Regions from separate parts of the Peptococcus niger genome, predicted to be linked through region 2. Evidence: a T-box and tRNA genes for the amino acid it is inferred to sense, from the RefSeq annotation. Region 2 holds a T-box; the other holds one or more tRNA genes.
The links. The T-box of region 2 lies ahead of thrS (threonine--tRNA ligase). A T-box ahead of a tRNA ligase gene usually reads a tRNA of that ligase, here a tRNA-Thr.

Region 1: it has a tRNA-Thr gene. The T-box ahead of thrS (threonine--tRNA ligase) is inferred to sense a tRNA for this amino acid. The anticodon was not compared.

Annotation. Positions count from the first base shown of each region.
Region 1 is NZ_FNAF01000004.1:49,224-52,640, forward strand. It holds gene upp (uracil phosphoribosyltransferase) at 1-125, opposite strand, end outside; gene BLQ16_RS04280 (serine hydroxymethyltransferase) at 136-1,371, opposite strand; tRNA gene BLQ16_RS04285 (tRNA-Thr) at 1,645-1,717, shown strand; tRNA gene BLQ16_RS04290 (tRNA-Thr) at 1,722-1,794, shown strand; gene BLQ16_RS04295 (helix-turn-helix domain-containing protein) at 2,062-2,298, shown strand; gene radA (DNA repair protein RadA) at 2,452-3,417, shown strand, end outside.
Region 2 is NZ_FNAF01000004.1:149,745-153,161, reverse strand. It holds gene thrS (threonine--tRNA ligase) at 1-1,464, opposite strand, end outside; T-box leader at 1,504-1,711, opposite strand; tRNA gene BLQ16_RS04785 (tRNA-Leu) at 1,796-1,877, opposite strand; gene BLQ16_RS04780 (hypothetical protein) at 2,044-2,502, opposite strand; gene BLQ16_RS04775 (DegV family protein) at 2,510-3,370, opposite strand; gene BLQ16_RS04770 (DAK2 domain-containing protein) at 3,385-3,417, opposite strand, start outside.

The DNA of each region.
Region 1 (3,417 bases), 100 kb from region 2:
TAGGCCATGAGCATGGCGATTTCATTGACCATTTGGCGAAATTGCGGTGAAGGGGTATTTTTATCGCGCAAGAAAGAGATTTTATGATGGATTAAGGGATGGTCAAAAATATGTGTAAATCCCATGCTGACCTCCTTAAACGTAAAGAGGGAAGCGGTCGGTCAGGTCTTTAACCAGGCGCGCGGCTGCTTCGGCATCTTTGTCAATAAGGGCGAGTTTCATAATATCGGCAATTTCCACCATTTCGGCTTCGCCCATGCCGCGGGTGGTCACCGCCGGTGTACCGATGCGCAAGCCGCTGGTAACGGTGGGCTTTTCTGTATCAAAAGGAATACCGTTTTTATTGGTCGTTACGCCCAGGTTGTCCAGAATTTCCTCCGCTTCTTTGCCGGTCATCCCGATGGCTTTTGTATCCATGAGGATTAGGTGGTTATCGGTGCCACCGGAAACCAGACGGAAACCGCGGTCCACCAGAGCCTCTGCCAAGGTTTTAGCGTTTGTCACCACCTGCTGCATATAGGTTTTGTAGTCCGGCTTCAAGGCTTCGCCAAAGGCGGCTGCCTTACCGGCAATGACATGCATCAGGGGGCCACCTTGGAGGCCGGGGAATACGGCTTTATCAATGGCTTTGGCCAAGTCCGCTTTACAGAGGATCAGGCCACCGCGAGGTCCGCGAAGTGTTTTATGGGTGGTAGAAGTGACCACGTCTGCATAGGGCACCGGGCTTTGGTGCAGACCGCAGGCCACCAGGCCGGCAATATGGGCCATATCCACCATAAATAGGGCGCCCACTTCCTTGGCCACGCGACCGATGCGTTCAAAATCAATTTCACGGGGATAGGCAGAAGCACCGGCCACAATCAGTTTTGGCTTGACCTCTTTGGCAACCTTTTCCAAGGCGTCATAGTCAATGGTCTCAGTTTCTTTATCCACACCGTAATCGGCGAAATTAAAATACGTTCCGCTGATGTTCACCGGACTGCCGTGGGTCAGGTGACCGCCGTGGGCTAAATTCATGCCCAGCACCTGGTCGCCCGGTTTAAGGAGGGCAAAATAAACAGCTAAGTTGGCATTGGCACCGCTGTGGGGCTGAACATTGGCATGTTCAGCGCCGAAGAGTTCTTTCAAGCGCTCACGGGCCAGGTCCTCGACCACATCTATGTGTTCGCAGCCGCCGTAGTAGCGTTTGCCAGGGTAGCCTTCAGCGTATTTATTGGTAAGAACGGAGCCTTGGGAGGCCATAACGGCACGGCTGGTGAAATTTTCGGAAGCGATGAGTTCAATTTTATTGCGTTGGCGATTTTCTTCTGCATCAATGGCATCTGCCAAAGCCGGATCTGTTGGACGAACGTATTGATCAATATAATCCATTCATATTCCCTCTTTCATCATGATGGCAAATCGTGTAAACTAGTTACATTATAGCGAAAGCCGGGATGGCATTCAACACTCTATCGAAAGGCGGCTGTTTGATTATATCTACAGCTGATGATACTTGTAGAATTAGCCGCAAGTGACGTCAACCAGCTTATTATAGCAGTCAGTTGATGATGACTAGGTTTATAAATTACAATCTCTCTTTAATTGATGTAGTAGTAATTTTTGCTTGCAAATTGTAAAAACCTTTGCTATACTGAGTCGTGCGCCGACATAGCTCAATTGGTAGAGCAGCTGATTTGTAATCAGCAGGTTGCGGGTTCGAGTCCCATTGTCGGCTTGGTGCTGATGTGGCTCAGTTGGTAGAGCAGCTGATTCGTAATCAGCAGGTCGCCGGTTCAAGTCCGGCCATCAGCTTGCGGCCTCAGATGATGAGGCCAATTTTTATGAAATTTATTAAACTTGTTGGACTTATACAAACAGTGGTCAACCAGTCAATTTATCAAATGGCGTTGACTTATTTTTGCAAGAGAGGCGATTTAATTATTTATAAATAACACTTGACGGCATGTTATTCCTGAGGCATAATATTCAAATGAGGATATACCGTAATCATTATTTAAATACCGCGACCGCATAAAACAAATGGAGGTTGTCGGATAAAAATTTTTAGGGGGAATCAAAATGACCAATGAATCTATTTATGAAACCAAACAGGCGCTGGTGCATGAAATCTTAAAGACCAGACGTGAACGAAATATGACTCAAAAGAACATTGAAGCGGCTTGCGGTGTCAAACAGCCGGTCATTGCACGGATGGAACGTGGCTTGACGGACCCGCAGCTGACCACCATTTTAAAAGTATTAGCACCCTTGGGGAAAACATTGGCCATTGTACCTCTGGATGTTGACGAAGACTAATAACATCATTTGCATCGCGGACGCTGCTGTCCGCGGTTTTTTTTTGCTAATATTATGGGCATTCATTGACGAAAAGCCCTTGTCCATTGTGTTTAGGGCCTTAATCGCTTACAATATATAAGTGGGAAAAGTTCATCTGACAGGAGGGACAAGATGGCAAAATCAAAATGGACCTATATGTGTCAAAACTGTGGCTATGAGTCCCCTCAGTGGTTGGGCAAATGCCCGGATTGCGGTGAATGGAACACCATGGTGGAACAGGTGCAGGAACCGGTGGCTCCAGCCTCTGCTAAGGCGGCCGTTTTGACGCCGCCGAAACAAGGCAAAAATCTTGCTGGTGGTCAGGCAGAGTTGCTATCGGCCATTGACAGCCGTCAGCTGAAGCGCATTCCGACCGGGTCCAGTGAATTAGACCGCGTCTTAGGCGGTGGACTGGTGCCGGGGGCTTTGATTTTATTGGCCGGAGACCCAGGCATCGGAAAATCCACCTTAACCATGCAGATGATGGCCACTGTCAAGCTGTCGGCCCCGGTCTTGTACGTTTCCGGTGAAGAATCACAGGGGCAGATTAAATCTCGCGCCAATCGTCTGGGGGCGGACGGCGATAAAATTTATCTTTTAACAGCCAACCAAATGGATGTGATTGAGCGTCATATTGATCAGCTCAAGCCTGGGTTAATCGTTTTGGATTCGGTGCAGACCGTTTACGATCCGGAACTCACTTCTGCACCCGGATCGGTGAGCCAACTGCGACAGGTGGCTGCCCGCAGTATGGGCTGGGCAAAGGGGCGTGGCATTCCGACGGTGCTCATCGGTCACGTGACCAAGGAAGGCAGTGTGGCCGGCCCGCGCGTTATGGAGCACATGGTGGATGCAGTCCTATATTTTGAAGGGGATCGCCATTCTCAATATCGGATTTTGCGAGCCTTTAAAAATAGGTTTGGCGCCAGTCATGAAATCGGACTTTTTGATATGACCCGGACCGGCTTACAGGAGGTGCCCAATCCGTCAGCTGCTTTTTTGTCGGAACGGCCACAAAATGCTGCCGGATCTGCGGTGACCGCCACCATGGAAGGCAACCGACCGATTTTATTAGAAGTACAGGCGCTGGTGGCCACA
Region 2 (3,417 bases):
AGGCAGTTGGAAGTCCAGCTGGATGGTGCCGCACTGCCAGGTCCGCCCAATGGAATCTTTCAGGTGATAGTCGATCTTCGGCCCATAGAAAGCGCCATCTCCGGGGTTTACTTTATAGTCCAAACCGACTTTTTCAAGAGCATTGCGCAAACCATCTGTGGCCTGCTCCCATAATTCTTCAGACCCCATCGAATTTTCAGGACGGGTTGAGAGCTCGACCGAATACTCAAAACCAAAGGGTTTGTAGATATTATTGACCAGTCGCATAACGCCAATGAGTTCTTCTTCTATCTGATCTTCGCGCATAAAAACATGCCCATCATCTTGTGTAAAGGCCCGCACCCGCATTAACCCGTGCAAGGCGCCGGACAATTCGTGCCGGTGAACCAGGCCCAGCTCACCCCAACGAATGGGCAGGTCTCTATAGCTGTGCATGGTCTCATTATACAAAAGAATACTGCCCGGACAGTTCATCGGTTTAATTGCATAGGGTTGTTCATCAATTTCCGTAAAGTACATGTTGTCTTTGTAGTGATCCCAGTGACCACTGCGTTCCCAAAGGGCACGGCTCATAATAAGCGGTGTACGAATTTCACCGTAGCCATCCGCTTCATGCAGTTCGCGCCAAAATTTTTCCAATTCATTGCGCAAGATAACACCCTTCGCATGAAAAATAGGAAAGCCCGGGGCCTCATCCACAAATGAGAACAAGTCCAGTTCTTTACCCAACCGGCGATGGTCGCGACGCTTGGCCTCTTCAAGACGGAACAAGTGATCGTCTAACGCTTCCTGTTTCGGGAAACTGGTACCATAAATCCGTTGGAGCATTTTGTTGCGTTCGTCACCACGCCAATAGGCACCGGCAAGGCTCATAATTTTAAGCGCTTTAATCAACCCTGTCCGTGGAATATGCGGGCCGGCGCAAAGATCGACAAAGTCGCCCATTTCATAAATACTGATTTCTTCACCTTCCGGCAGATCTTCAATGAGTTCCACCTTGTAGGGTTCATCTTTTGCTTGGAAGAGCTTAATGGCCTCGTCGCGCGGCAAGGTTTTTTTGACCAACTTGGCGTTTTTCTTAATCACCCGGCGCATTTCATCTTCAATTTTTGAGATATCTTCCGGGGTAAATTGATGATCGCTGTCAACATCGTAGTAAAAGCCATTTTCAATGGCCGGCCCGATGGCAAGCTTGGTCCCCGGGTAAAGATTTTGCAAGGCTTGGGCCAATACGTGAGAAGACGTATGATGGAAGGCTTCCGCACCTTCCGGGTCATCAAAGGTCAACACTTCAACGGCATCGCCGTCCTTCAAGGGCATGTCCAGATCTTGAACCTGACCGTTGACTTTCACCGCCAAGGCTTTTTTTGCCAGACCGTTTGAGATTTTTTTCGCCAATTCCAAACCTGTTACAGCATCATCAAAATCCAAATGATGTCCATCCGGTAATTGTATACGCATGATACTCCTCCTATTTGATCAATAAAAAACACGCCCATCCCTTAAAGGGACGAGCGCGTGTATCTCCCGTGGTTCCACCCAACTTGGCTGATGTTCAGCCCACTTTAAACCCTGTAACGGAGGGGACCGGCCCCGGTCATCCCGGGACAGCTCAGAGGTGGTCGCCATCAGCAAACCGCCATATGCAGTTCCAGCACCCCTGCACTCTCTGAAATGACGTCATTGCCAGCGTCCTCATCAACGCTTTAAAAATATAGATACAGTTTATCATTTACCCTGAAGAGCGTCAAGTAAAACCAAGTAATAAAAAAGCACCCCTCTTTTGGAGTGCTGATGCGGTTGGCGAGACTTGAACTCGCACGGGTCTCCCCACACGCCCCTCAAACGTGCGCGTATGCCTATTCCGCCACAACCGCATGTGTCGCTGACTATGATACTTTACCACGGGTAGGCTGATTTGTCAAATTTTTTTACAAGATCCCACCCGGTTGGAATGGCCACAAATAATAAGAAATCCTATCACGCTCAATGCCTTTACAAGTGCGGATACAAAAAACCCGCTGAATCCAGCGGGTCTTATGCTCATTTTTCTGAAGTATTCAAGCTGTCGTTAACAGCCCCCAACCGATTTTCCACTTGTAAGAGGGCCTCTTCCAGTTCTTCCAAACTGGCCTTGCCAAAATCAAAGTCATGCGCAGCGTCATCATCAAGGCCGTCAATTAATTCAAAACGACTGTCATAGGGCAAATTTTGGCGTTCTTGTTTAGAGCGGCGAATCTGGTAGCCTAAGAAAGCCAAACCGCTGGCAATGGCCAAAAAGATAGCTAGAATGCCAAATTGGCGACAATGGTTTTTGCACCGTGTTGAAAACGGAAGTTTTTTTACTTTTGGCAGCATGTCGCTGGATAATTTATCGAGCGACGCAGAAAAATCAAGTTCCTTCATTTGCTGACGTGCCAACTTGTTTAAACGAGCAGCCTGTTTTTTACCACGTTTTTGCAGTTTTTTCATTTGTTTCATCTGAGCTTCTAAGCGATCCATAATACCCCTACCTTTCCGTTTGAAAGAATCCCGCACCGTAAGCGCCCAGCCCAATATGAGTGGTCACTACAGCGCCCAGTTCAAGATAATCCGGATCTGCAGCCGGCAAGCGCTTTTGTAATGCATGAATAAACTGCTCTGCCGATTGCAGGTCATTGTTATATCCGGCCACAATATAAACCGGTTTGCTCGGGTCAATATCTGCCATCACAGCATCGGTTAATTCTTTAATCACCCGATCTTTATTACTGCCACGCATTTTTTTGTGGACTGAAATAACGCCATCGGACAAAATTAGGATGGGTTTAATATTTAAAATGGACCCGACCAAGTACCCGGCTTTACCGATACGCCCGCCTTTTTCCAGATTATCCAAGGAATCCAGTAAAAAATAAATTTTTAATTTTTGTATGGCTTCTTCCAGAAAGGCATCACAGGCCTCAGGCGTGGCACCGGCTTCAACCCGCTCAGCCAACAGCTGGGTTAAAAAGCCAAGCCCTATTGTTGCGGTGCGGCTATCCCATACCCGAACATCTGCCGCCTTGAAGGATTGAGCAATGAGTCGTGCCGCATTGACCGTGCCGCTTAACTCAGCTGATATGTGTAGCGAATAAATAACCTCACAGCCATCATCAACAAGCCTTTGGTAGGCTTCTGTAAAAAGCTCCGGCTTAGGCAGAGATGTTCTCGGCAATTCTGCCAAATGGCTCAGCTGATCGTAAAATTCTGCATTGCTGATGGTCACACGATCCAGGTACTGGTCGCCGTTCAATTCAACCGTCAATGGAATGACTTGAATCCCATATCGTGACGTCACAGCGGTCGGCAAATCTGCGGTACTATCAGTAACGATACCTATTTTCGTCATAGGCCGCCTCCTCTCTATTCAGCTGAAATAATAAAGGGATAAATTGC